Regions from separate parts of the Kitasatospora sp. NPDC029312 genome, predicted to be linked through region 1. Evidence: riboswitches for the same ligand, from Rfam matches in the RefSeq annotation. Region 1 holds a riboswitch; each other region holds the start of a gene.
The links. A riboswitch is a leader RNA that binds a small molecule or an ion and turns the genes downstream of it on or off. The one in region 1 is predicted to bind cyclic di-AMP.
Positions count from the first base shown of each region.

Region 1 (4,203 bases):
ACCCGGCAGACCGTGCTGGCGGCGCTCGACGTGCTCGGTTACGAGCGGCCGACCCGCCTGCGCCAGCGCAGCGCCGGACTGATCGGACTGATCACGCCGGAGTTGAGCAACCCGATCTTCCCCGCGCTGGCGCAGGTGATCGAGCAGGTGCTCAGCCGGCACGGCTACACGCCGGTGCTGTGCACCCAGACGCCGGGCGGGTCCACCGAGGACGAACTGGTCGAGATGCTGGTCGACCGGGGCGTGGCGGGCATCGTCTTCGTCTCCGGGCTGCACGCCGACAGCACCGCCGACCACGACCGCTACGCCCGACTGGCCGGGCGCGGGGTGCCGTTCGTGCTGATCAACGGCTACAGCGAGCGGATCGACGCACCGTTCATCTCGCCGGACGACCGGTCCGCGATGTGGATGGCCGTCCAGCACCTGGCGGAACTCGGGCACGAGCGGATCGGGCTGGCTGTCGGGCAGCGGCGGTACGTGCCGGTGCTGCGCAAGATCGAGGGCTTCACGGCCGCGATGCGCGAGGTGCTCGGGCGCAGCCTGGAGGAGGCCGAGGAACTCGTCCACCACACGCTCTTCAGCGTGGAGGGCGGGCACGCGGCGGCCGGGGCGCTGCTCGACAAGGGCTGCACGGCGATCGTGTGCGGGAGCGACATGATGGCGCTCGGGGCGATCCGGGCGGTGCGGCAGCGGGGGCTGTCGGTGCCGCAGGACGTGTCGGTGGTCGGCTTCGACGACTCGCCGCTGATCGCCTTCACCGAGCCGCCGTTGACCACGATCCGCCAGCCGGTGGAGGCGATGGCCACGGCGGCGGTGGACGCGCTGCTGGAGGAGGTCGGCGGGAACGCCGCCCAGCGCGGGGAGTTCATGTTCCAGCCGGAGTTGGTGATGCGCGGGTCCACGGGGGCCTGCGCGCGCTGAGCAACCGGCGGGGAAGCGCCGGGGACGGTAGCGCCGTGAACGGGCGGGCTCCGGAGAGCAGTTGCTCTCCGGAGCTCGCCCGTCGGCGTGTGGCGCCGCTTTTGCGGCGTGGCGGCTGGGGCGGCCTTTCGGCGGGCGAGGACAAAGACGCCACCGCCACCCCCGGGCTTTGCCGGGGGTGGCGGGTGGTCAGCGTCCGGGCAACGGCGGACAGATGACAGATGATGAAATCTGTTATCTGTTATCTGTCGGCTGTTAGCTGTCAGCCGTCGCCCGTCAGCCGTGGGCCGTTGCCTCAGACCCGGCCGGCGAAGTCCGGGGCCCAGTTGGCGACGGTCTGCTCGCGGACGCCCGCGCTCGGGTTGGCGGCCTCGACGTACTTGCCGCCGCCGACGTAGATCGCGACGTGGTACACGCCGGAGTCCTGGCCGTTGTTGGACCAGAAGAGCAGGTCGCCCGGCTGGAGGCTGTCCAGCGAGACGTGGGTGCTGGCGGCGGCCTGGTCGGCGGCGACGCGCGGGATGCTGATCCCCGCGGCACGCAGCGCGGCCTGGGTGAGGCCGGAGCAGTCCCAACCGCCGTTGCCGGTGCCGCCGTAGACGTAGGCCTGGCCGACCTGGGACTCGGCGAAGGACACCGCGGCCGCCATGCTGCCGGTGGCGGCCTGGGCCGGAGCCTGGGTCTGCGCCGGGGCGGCCGGCTTCGAGGCCTGGGCGGTCGGCTGGGCGTTCACGGCACCGCCGTTCGCGGCCTGACCGGCCTTCTGGGAGCGGTTGAACCAGTTGAAGTCCGAGCCGGAGGTGGAGGACTGGTCGGCCTGGGCCTGGTCGCCGTCACCGAAGGTCAGGTGCTGGCCCGGGTAGATGGTGTTCGGGCCGTCGGTCAGGGTGCTGCGGTTGAGCTCGTACAGCCGCTGCCAGCCGCCCTGGACCTTGTGCTTGTCGGCGATCGAGGACAGCCAGTCGCCCGCGACGACGGTGTAGTCGCCGTTCTGGGCGTGGGCCTGGCGCTGCTGCGCCCAGGTGCCCTTGGCGGAGTCGGTGGAGGGCTGCGCCTGCTCCGGGGCGGGCGCGGCCGGCTGGGCGGGCTTCGCGGCCGGGGCCTGGGTCTGCGCGGGCTTGGCGGCGGGCTTGGCGGCGGTGCCGGCCGAGGTGTCGACGGCCGCCGGGGCGCCGCCCTTGGTCAGACCGGCCTGGATGGAGCAGACGGGCCAGGCACCGGGGCCCTGGGAGGCGAGGACCTTCTCGGCGACGGCGATCTGCTGGTCCTTGGTGGCCTGGTTGGCCTGCGGGGCGTACGAGGTGCCACCGAAGGCGGCCCAGGTGCTGGAGGTGAACTGCAGGCCGCCGAAGAAGCCGTTGCCGGTGTTGATGCTCCAGTTGCCGCCGCTCTCGCACTGGGCGACCTTGTCCCAGGTGGCGACGGAGGCGGCGTTGGCGGTGCCGGTGGTGAGGCAGGGGATGGTGAGGCCGACGCCCGCGACGCCGAGGGCGGCGATCACGCGACGGGTACGGCCGGACAGGCGGGTGCCGTTGGTGGGCAGCATGAAGACGCGGTCCTCTCCCACGCCTGCGAGGTGAGCTGTCGGATTCGGGCCGGAGTTGCCCGGCCGCGCTGTGGGCGCGGCTTCACCCCTAGCCCTGGACCGTTCCGAAGAACGGCCCGGGGCGACTTACCTGTGGTTCCCCCGCTCCTGCCGTGGTGCGTTTTCGCGCTGCCAGGACATCCGACGGCAGGATTCGGCGTTGCGGATGAACTGGGTCCGTGTGGTCACGAACGGGGAGCACGTTAAGCAGACTTAAGTTCAAACTGCAAACATCTGTGATGTGCATCACGGTTTACGGAAAACAGTCAAATCGGACTTCGGTCGTGATCAAAAATGATCGTTTTCCGATAATCCACTTGCGGACCCGCGAAATTGTCTCCGCCTCAGAAACGGGCTGACGGGCTGTCGACGAGCGTGACGGGCGCGCCGTGGCGGCGGCCGGTGGCGATGGAACGAGCGCCGGAAAACGGTCCCGGCATTCCGGTCCGAAAGCGCGACAGATCGGACATCACGCCCGATCGCACCCCTATCTCCTTTATTTCCCGTACCAGGACAACCGGACGGGGCGGGAGCGGGAGTGCGGGCGCGGGCAAGCCGAAGGGCCCGGAACGAAGCCGTTCCGGGCCCTTCGGACCTTCGATGCGGGACGAGCGCGACAAGTGGCGCGACCGGCGGGCCCGGAGGCCGCCTGTCAGGCCTCCAGAGGCCCCTGGGCGGCCGCGTGGGCGCCGCGGGAGCCCTCCTCGGCCGCCGCGGCCTCCTCCTCGGCCCGGGCCAGCTCCTCCGGGGACGGCATCGGCAGCGCGGCCAGGTAGGTGGAGGCGATCAGCTGGCCGATGGCCGGGTAGGCGCCCAGCGGCGCGGCCGAGGGGCAGCCGGTTTCCTCGGCGGCCGTGGCGAGCAGCTCCGAGTCCGCCTCGGGGCCGATCACCAGCGGGGCCAGCGCCGGGCGCTGGGAGCCGGTCTCCTTGAGGTGGTTGACGGCCCCGGCGACCGAGCCGGGTACGTCGAGCGCGGCGGCGACCACCGGGACGGCCAGCCGGGCGGCCAGCAGCACACCGGTGATCCCGGCCGCGGCGGCTGCGTCCTCGCCGCCCACGGTGGTCAGGACCACGCCGTCCGCGGCGGTCGCGATGGCGAACAGCCGGGCCCGGTCGGCCCGGGCCAGCCCGGCCTCGGAGAGCCGTACGTGCACGGCCTCGGCCAGCAGCGGGTGCGGGCCCAGCGCGTCGGTGACGGTCGCGCCGTACTCGGCGGCGATGGCGTGCAGTCCGGCCAGGAATCCGTGCGGCCCCGGCACCAGCGGCACGACGACGGGCGTCGGCAGGCCCGCCTCGGCGGCCCCGGCCAACAGCTCGGCGACGGTGCGCTCGTCCCCGCCCCTGCCCGCGGCGCCGTCGGCGGGGAGGTAGCCGACCGCCGCCTGGACGCCGGTGTGCTCGCTGCGGACGATCGAGAGCAGTTCCTCCACGACCGAACGGGACTCGGGCCCGGCGATCGCGGGCACGGCGAGCACCAGGGCCGGCGAGCCGGTGGGGATCTCGGGGCGCTCAGGGCGGCGGTGGCGCCCCCGCGCACGGGAGCCTGGAGTGCGGACGGGCAGTGGCGCGCCCGGGATGGCTGCGGTGCTCATGCCGGAGATCGTAGGACATCTGCCTGTCAGGCCTACAGTCGGCCGCCGTACGGGTTTGGAGCGGTCGTGGTGCGCGGGTCGTGTTCCCGCCGCACCGGTCCGG
Region 1 covers NZ_JBVHXY010000035.1:14,400-18,602, reverse strand. The annotation lists gene ACZ4WV_RS25615 (LacI family DNA-binding transcriptional regulator) at 1-921, shown strand, start outside; gene ACZ4WV_RS25610 (transglycosylase family protein) at 1,217-2,488, opposite strand; cyclic di-AMP (ydaO/yuaA leader) riboswitch at 2,480-2,666, opposite strand; gene ACZ4WV_RS25605 (sirohydrochlorin chelatase family protein) at 3,159-4,100, opposite strand.

Region 2 (4,203 bases), on a different contig from region 1:
CCCGCCTGGATGTTCTCCCAGGGCGTCCGCAAGGGCCCGATCCTGCAGGTGTCCGGTCAGGGCTCGCAGGACCCGGCCACCGGCGAGCTGATCCACCACGGCGATGTGCGGGCCCAGACCCGCCGCACCCTGGAGAACGTCAAGGCCATCGTCGAGGCGGGCGGCGCCACCATCGAGGACGTGGTGATGTTCCGGGTCTACCTCACCAAGCGCGCCGACTTCCCGCTGATGAACGAGGTCTACGCCGAGTTCATCGAGGAGAACATCAAGCCCGGCGGCGTGAAGCCCTGCCGCACCACCGTCTTCGTGGAACTCCCCCGGGAGCCCATGCTGGTGGAGATCGACGCCCAGGCCGTCGTCGTCTGACGCACCGCCCGGTCCCGCACGGCCACCGCGACGTCCGCCTGGTCTTCCGGGAACCCGCCGGTGACACCGAGGACTTCGGCCACCGGATGCACGCCCTGCTGGGCGCCGCCGAGCACGGCCTGCCCGCCCACCGGCACTGACCGGCCCCCGGATCGACCCCGGGAACGGCAGCGGCCGGCCCGGCTCCACGAGGAGTCCTCGTGGAGCCGGGCCGGCCTTGGGCGTGTCCCGCGCCCATGTCCACCGGTGCGGCGATCACCCGGTCGAGCGGTCACCCGACATGACCATCCCGGGCGGTCGATTCGCCCCGCACCAGCGGTGGTTCCTGAAACCCGCGGTCAGAGCAGTGTCCGAGCGGGGGCGGCGTGCGGTCCGACCGGGGTCAGAGCGCGACGCCGTGGGCGCGCAGGTACGCGACCGGGTCGATGTCCGAGCCGTACTCCGGACCGGTGCGGATCTCGAAGTGCAGGTGCGGACCGGTCACGTTGCCGGTGGCGCCGGAGAGGCCGAGCTGCTGGCCGACGGTGACGGTCTGACCGATCTTCACGCCGATCACGGACAGGTGCGCGTACTGGGCGTACTTGCCGTCGGCGAGCTTGATCTCGACCTCGTTGCCGTAGGCGCCGCCGTTGCCGGCCTTCACCACGACACCGTTGGCGACCGCGCGCACCGGGGTGCCGGTGGGGACGACGAAGTCCTGACCGGTGTGGTGCCCGGAGGCCCACATCGAACCGGCCACGCCGTAGGCCTCACCCAGCACCGGGTTGGCCACCGGGGCGACGTAGCCCGAGGTGGCGGCGACCGGCGCGGCGGTGACGGCCTGGGCCGGAGCGGCGGTCTGAACCTGGGTCTGGACCTGGACGCCCGGCTTGGCGGCCTCGGTCTGGGCCTGCACCGGGGCGGCCGGCTTGGCCGGAGCGGCGGGCTCGGCCGGAGCGGCCGGCTTCGGGGCGTCGGCCTGAGCGGTGATCGACAGCTGCTGACCGGGGAAGATCAGGTTCGGGTTGGCGCCGACCACCGAGCGGTTGCGCTCGTACAGCGCGTGCCAGCCGCCCTCGACGTGCTTGGCCTCGGCGATCTTCGACAGCGAGTCACCGCTGACGACGCGGTAGCTCTCCTGGGCGGCGGCCGGGGTGGCGGCCGGGGCGTCCGCGGCGGCGGTGTGCTGCGGCGCCGAAGCGGCCGGGGCAGCGGCGGTGCCGTGGGCCTGGGCGCTCACGGCGGTCACGAGCGGCAGGACGAAGGACACACCGGTGACGGCGGTCGCGATGCCGATGCGGGCGGCGCGGGGCAGGGCGATACGACGGGCCTGAGCAGGCATGGAATTTTCCTCTCCGACGCCTGCGAGGTGAGCTGTCGGGTTCGGGCTGGAGTTGCCCGGCCGCATGCGCGGCTTCACCCCTAGCCGGTCCTGGACGTTCGCGCCGAGAAGCGCGCAGTCCGGTCCGGCGACTTACCTGTGGGTCCCCCGCTCCTGCCGTACAGAGCTCAGTTCGAACCGCCGGGCAGCGGCAGGACTCGGCGTTCCACCCGGTGGATCCGCCCGGGCTGGCCGGGCGGTCGCTGAACTAAAACTCATCCGTTCGAGTGAAGCAATGTCGATCTCTTGAACGCACAACGATCCCCCGCCGGACGGTGACCCTCCGCATGGCCGACCACACCGTACGTACACAATCCAAACACGCGGCGCCACTGATCCATGACCCTGCGGCGAACTCGGCCGCGGACGGCGACCGTCCGCTCACGCACCGTTCGGAACGGACACACCGCCCGGTGACCCTTGTCACGTGCACCCCGTGGGGCGCAGGATCAGCCCGTGGCCACCTCAAAGGCCGGCACCCTGCGCCTGAGCACCGCGCGGGGTCGCTGGGTGCTCCTGGCAACCGTGCTCGGCTCCAGCATGGCGATGCTCGACGGCACCGTGGTGAACGTCGCGCTGCCCCGGATCGGCACCGACCTCGGCGCCTCCCTGGCGTCCCTGCAATGGACGCTGAACGCCTATCTGCTCACCCTGGCGGGCCTGATCCTGCTCGGCGGAGCACTCGGCGACCGGTACGGCAGGCGCCGCGTCTTCCTGATCGGCGTCATCTGGTTCGCCGCCGCGTCCGCCGCCTGCGCCGCCGCCCCGAACATCCAGGTGCTGATCATCTCCCGGGCCGTCCAGGGCATCGGCGGGGCGCTGCTCACCCCCGGCTCGCTCGCCATGCTCCAGGCCGTCTTCGACCCTGACGACCGCTCGGCCGCAGTGGGCCTGTGGTCCGGCCTCGGCGGGGTGTCCGCGGCCGTCGGCCCCTTCCTCGGCGGCTGGCTGGTGGACGGGCCCGGCTGGCGCTGGATCTTCCTGCTGAACCTGCCGCTGGCCGCCGCCGTGGTCGCGGTGACCTCCCGCTACGTCCCCGAGAGCCGCGACGAGTCCGCCTCCGGCCGCTTCGACGTGCCCGGCGCCCTGCTCGCCGCGCTCGCCCTCGGCGCCGTCACCTACGCGCTCACCGCCGCCGGGGAGGGCCTGTCCCCCGCCGTCTGGCTCACCGGCGCGTCCGGCCTGCTGCTCGGGGCCGCCTTCGTCGCCGTCGAACGCCGGGCACCCGAGCCGATGCTGCCGCTCGGCCTGTTCTCCTCCCGGCTGTTCACCGCCGTCAACCTGGTCACCCTCTGCGTCTACGCGGCGTTCAGCGGGGTGTTCTTCCTGCTGGTGGTGCAGTTGCAGATCGTGTCCGGCTTCAGCCCGCTGGTCTCCGGCTTCGCCCTGGTGCCGATCACGGTGCTGATGCTGGCCCTGTCGGCGCGCGCCGGGCGCCTCGGCAAGCGGATCGGCCCGCGCGTCCCGCTCACCGTCGGCCCGCTGCTGTGCGCCGCCGGCGTGCTGCTGATGCTGCGCATCGGCCCCGGCTCCTCCTACTGGGTGGACGTGCTGCCCGCCGTCGCGGTGATGGGCAGTGGGATGACCCTGCTGGTGGCGCCGCTGACCGCCACGGTGCTGGCGGCCGTCGACGTACGGCACGCGGGCATCGCCAGCGGCGTCAACAACGCCGCCGCCCGCGCCGCCGGCCTGCTCGCGGTGGCCGCCCTCCCCGCGCTGGCCGGGCTGAGCGGCGACGCCTACCGGGTGCCGTCCGCGGTGGACTCCGCCTTCCACACCGCGATGCTGATCTGCGCGGGCCTGCTGGCCGGCGGCGGGCTGATCGCCTCCGCCACCGTCCGCGGCAACGTGCTCGCGCCCGAGGACCGCCCGGTCGCCGAGCCGGACTGCGCATGGAACTGCGGCACCACCCCGCCGCTCGACCCGGGCCACGTCCACACGCACGAGGGCCCCGCCACCGGTCCGGCGGCAGGGCCCACGAAGGACTGACGAAGCGTCAGAGGATGTCGCCGGGAGCATACTTGGCGGCCTCCGGGTAGGCGGCCGCGACGGCCTCCACCCGGCGGACCACCTCGGCGACCTGGGCGCCGGCCGCACCGGTGAAGGAGAGCTTGTCGGCCAGCAGCGCGTCCAGTGCGGCCCGGCCCAGCGGGATCCGCTCGTCGGCGGCCAGCCGGTCCAGCAGCTCGTTCTCCCGGGCGCCCGCGCGCATCGCCAGCGCGGAGGCGACGGCGTGCTCCTTGATGACCTCGTGTCCGGTCTCCCGACCGACGCCCGCGCGCACCGCGCCCATCAGCACCTTGGTGGTGGCCAGGAACGGCAGGTAGCGGTCGAGCTCGGCCTCGACCACGGCCGGGAAGGCGCCGAACTCGTCCAGCACGGTCAGGAAGGTCTCCAGCAGGCCGTCGAAGGCGAAGAAGGCGTCCGGCAGCGCGACCCGGCGCACCACCGAGCAGGAGACGTCGCCCTCGTTCCAC
Region 2 covers NZ_JBVHXY010000020.1:88,796-92,998, forward strand. The annotation lists gene ACZ4WV_RS18490 (RidA family protein) at 1-366, shown strand, start outside; gene ACZ4WV_RS18495 (M23 family metallopeptidase) at 749-1,687, opposite strand; cyclic di-AMP (ydaO/yuaA leader) riboswitch at 1,690-1,865, opposite strand; gene ACZ4WV_RS18500 (MFS transporter) at 2,183-3,715, shown strand; gene purB (adenylosuccinate lyase) at 3,723-4,203, opposite strand, start outside.
Region 2: another riboswitch for cyclic di-AMP. It lies ahead of ACZ4WV_RS18495 (M23 family metallopeptidase); the one in region 1 lies ahead of ACZ4WV_RS25610 (transglycosylase family protein).

Region 3 (4,203 bases), on a different contig from region 1:
CGGACGGCCTCGGAGAAGGACTCCGCGCCGATCGGGGCGATCATGAACTCCTGGATGTCGACGTTGGAGTCCGCGTGCGAGCCGCCGTTGAGGATGTTCATCATCGGGACGGGCAGGACGTGCGCGTTCGGGCCGCCCAGGTAGCGGAACAGCGGCAGGTCGCTGGCCTCGGAGGCGGCGTGCGCGACGGCCAGCGAGACGCCCAGGATGGCGTTGGCGCCGAGCGAGGACTTGTCCGGGGTGGCGTCCAGGTCGAGCATGGCCTGGTCGATCAGGCGCTGCTCGGTGGCGTCGTAGCCGACGAGCTCGGGGCCGATCTGCTCGATGACGGCCAGGACGGCCTTCTCGACGCCCTTGCCGAAGTAGCGGTTCTTGTCGCCGTCGCGCAGCTCCAGGGCCTCGAAGGCGCCGGTCGAGGCACCGGACGGGACAGCGGCACGACCCGTGCTGCCGTCGTCGAGGCCGACCTCGACCTCGACCGTGGGGTTGCCGCGGGAGTCGAGGATCTCACGGGCTACGACGACATCGATGGACGGCACGAGGCATCTCCTTGCGGAAGCAGGGTCCGGCTGACGGTGGTGATGTCGGCGGACGATTGCGGAGTCGTTACGACCAGAGCCTAACCGCCCGGGCTCCCGGGGCCACGTTGGCCTCGGTCCCGTCTCAGCGTGTGGCCCTGCTACCCCCCGGTAGTTCACCTGCTTGTCCCAGCTTGTCCCCCCGGGCGCGGACGAATGCGGACGAAGGGGCCGGCCCGTCGGCCGGCCCCCTCACCGGGCCTCAGCCGAGGTGCAGCACCTGGCCGGGCATGATCAGGTCCGGGTCGCCGCCGACGGTGGCGCGGTTGCCGTCGTACAGCGCCTGCCAGCCGCCGGACACGCCCTGGGCGGCGGCGATGGTCGACAGGGTGTCACCGGAGCGCACGGTGTAGTCGTGGCCGGCCGGGGCGGCCTGGGCCGGCTGGCCGGCGCGCGGGGCGGCGTGCTTCGGGGCGTACTGCTGGACCGGCTGCTCGGCGGGCTGCTCGGCCTGCTGGGGGGCGGCGTGCTTCGGCGCGTACGACTGGGCGGGCTTCTGGGCGGGCTTCGCGGCCGCCTTGGGGGCCTGCTGCTTGGGGCTCTGCTGCTGGGGGGCCCGCTGCTGCGGGGCGGACCGAGCGGCGTCCGACGAGGTGTCGACGACGGCCGGGGCGCCGCCCTTGGTCAGGCCCGCCTTCTTCGAGCAGACCGGCCAGGCGCCCGGGCCCTGGGAGGCCAGCACCTTCTCGGCGACCGCGATCTGCTGGGCCTTGCCGGCCTGGTTGGCCTGCGGCGCGTACGCGGTGCCGCCGTACGCCTGCCAGGTGCTGGAGGTGAACTGCAGGCCGCCGTAGAAGCCGTTGCCGGTGTTGATGCTCCAGTTGCCGCCGCTCTCGCACTGGGCGACGGAGTCCCAGGCGGAGGCCGGGGCGGCGGAGGCACCGGTGGCGGTGAGGAGCGGCAGTGCGAGTCCGACGCCGGCCACGCCGGCCACGGCGATGGCCTTCTCGGTCTGGGTGCGACGACGGTGACGGCCGGTTCCAACGAACAGCATGAAGGGTCCCTCTCCGCACGCCTGCGAGGTGAGCTGTCGGGTTCGGACCGGGAGGTGGCCCGGCCGCCGTACGCGGAAACGTTCCGCTCGGGCGGCTTCACCCCAAGCCGTGGGGACGGCAACAAACCTGGTTCCCCCGCCCCTGCCCAGGGTTCTGGTCGGTTTCCCGTGACGCGGCGGGCAGGATTCGGCGTCCCGCGCACGGGGTCCGCAGCTGCGAACTCCCCGGAGACTAGACAGATCCTCAGACCGATCACAAGCTCATATCGCAGATATCACATGGAAATCACGGCATGTGATCAATCGCCTACCAGCAGCGGCTGTTTGTCCGGTTTGATAGGCCTTCATACCGACCTGAGCCATGGGCCAGCGACCTGCCGTCAGCATCTCGGAGCCTCAGGACCGGCGTGCGGTGACCTCGCCTCAGGACTGAATTCGACCGGAAGTTCGCGCAATCCACGCATGATCAGACCGCCCCGCCAGCGCAGGTTCTCCGGACTCTCGGCCAGTCGGAGATCAGGCAGCCGCGAAAGCAGCGTGGCCAGGGCGGATCGCCCTTCGAGCCGGGCCAGCGGGGCGCCGATGCAGTAGTGGATGCCGTGCCCGAAGCCCAGGTGGGGATTGTCCGCCCGGGCCAGGTCGAGGGTGTTCTCGGCCGCGAACCGGGCCGGGTCGCGGTCGGCCGCCGCCAGCACCACCAGCACCGGGTCGCCGACCGGGATGTCCACCCCGCCGATGGTCAGCGGGCTGGTCGCGAACCGCCAGGTCGCCAGCTCCACCGGCCCGTCGTAGCGCAGCAGTTCCTCGATCCCGGTCTCCAGCAGGGCGGTCTCCCCGCGCGCCACCGACTCCTGCAGCAGTGCCCGCTGGCCCGGGTTGCGCAGGAGTGCGTACGTCCCGTTGCCGATCAGGTTGATGGTCGTCTCGAACCCGGCGAAGATCAGCACGAAGCACATCGCGGCGGCCTCGTTCTCCGTCAGGTGCTCGCCGTGGTCGCTGGCCCGGATGAGACCGGAGATCAGGTCCTCACCGAGGTCGGCGCGCTTGCGGTGGATGAGGTCCACCAGGTAGGCGCGGATGCGCTTGACCGCCCGTCCCACGCCCCCGCGCTGCCCGCCCTGGTGGCGGATCATCATGCCCGCCCAGTCCCGGAGGTCGTCCTGGTCCTCGGCCGGGACGCCCAGCATGTCGCAGATCGCGTAGATGGGGAGCGGGAAGGCGAACTCGTGGATCAGGTCGGCCGAGCCGCGCTGCGCGAAGCGGTCGATCAGCCGGTCGGTGAGCTGCTGCACCCGCGGCTCGAACTCGGCCACCCGGCGCGGGGTGAACGCCTTGGACACCAGGCGGCGCAGCCGGGTGTGGTCCGGCGGGTCGATGTTCAGCAGGTGGGTCATCAGGTCCGCCTGCCGCTCCCCCGGGATGCCGACCCGGCCGGTGCGGTGCGCCTGCCCGCTGTGGTGCGCCGGGTTCTTCGACAGCCGGCTGTCCGCGAGCGCCTGCCGGGCGTCCGCGTACCGCGTCACCAGCCAGGCGTCCACGCCGCTCGGCAGCGTGGTGCGGTGCACCGGGGCGTGCTCGCGCAGCCAGGCGTACGCCGGGTACGGGTCGGCGGCGAACTCCCAGGTGAAGAGCTGCGGGGCGGGCTGGGCGGCGTCGGGCTGAGCAGGCATGGGTCGACCGTAACCGCTGTCCCGGGCGGGCCCGGAACGCCGGCGGTCCGCCGCGGCGCGCGGGTGGGTCCCGAGTCGATCGCAGGCGGAGCGCGGCGGGGGCGCGAGCCGTCCGTCAACGGCGCGCGAGCGGCGCGCCAACGCTCCGTGGACGGGCCGTGGACGGGCCGTGGACAGCTCTTGGACAGAGCTTGGCCGGGTGGCGGGCGTGAGCCTGGTCACCTGAGGGGTAATCCCTGTTGCGGAGGGTCAGGTCGTGCCTACGATCCTCCGCAGTGTGCGTGGGCGCCGGTGCGGTGTCGCCCACAGGGAGGAGCAGACCATGCGGGTCAGCGGGGCAGTCGTCGTCATCGCGGTGCTCGACGGCGGTTCGGGAGCCGACCTCGCCCGCCGGTTCACGGCGGCCGGCGCCGCCGGGATGCTGATCGCCGACACCGACGTCGGTGTCGCCGAGGACCTCGCCGCCGAACTCGACCGGCCCGGCTGCCCCGTCGTCGGCGTCGCCGGTGACATCCACCGGCCCAGCGACGTCGCCGCCCTGGTCGACACCGCCGAGAAGCACCTCGGGCCGATCGACCTCTTCTGCGTGGCCGGCCCGAACGGCGAGCGGATCGTCTCCCTCGCCGATCTGGACGCCCAGCTCGACCTGGAGCGCCTCGCCGAACTCGTCGCCCTGGTCGGCGAGGCCATCGGCGAGCTCGTCCCGCAGCAGCGGCGCCCGGCCGAGCACACCGCCACCGCGGCCTGACGCCCTCCACCGCGGCTTCAGGCCCGCTACTCCGGCTTGAGCCCCTCGGCCGCGCGCACCGCCTCCCGGTAGCCGCGCGCGGCCGAGCGCAGCGCCGCGTCCACGTCCACCCCGGCGTCGTGCGCCCGTTGCGCCACCGCGAGCAGCAGTCGGCCCGCCGATTCGGCGGTCAGCTCCGCCGGCAGCTCGTACGGCTCGTCCGGCACGCCCTCG
Region 3 covers NZ_JBVHXY010000032.1:68,869-73,071, forward strand. The annotation lists gene eno (phosphopyruvate hydratase) at 1-539, opposite strand, end outside; gene ACZ4WV_RS24700 (transglycosylase family protein) at 781-1,572, opposite strand; cyclic di-AMP (ydaO/yuaA leader) riboswitch at 1,577-1,742, opposite strand; gene ACZ4WV_RS24705 (cytochrome P450 family protein) at 1,953-3,242, opposite strand; gene ACZ4WV_RS24710 (SDR family NAD(P)-dependent oxidoreductase) at 3,565-3,990, shown strand; gene ACZ4WV_RS24715 (nucleoside triphosphate pyrophosphohydrolase) at 4,017-4,203, opposite strand, start outside.
Region 3: another riboswitch for cyclic di-AMP. It lies ahead of ACZ4WV_RS24700 (transglycosylase family protein); the one in region 1 lies ahead of ACZ4WV_RS25610 (transglycosylase family protein).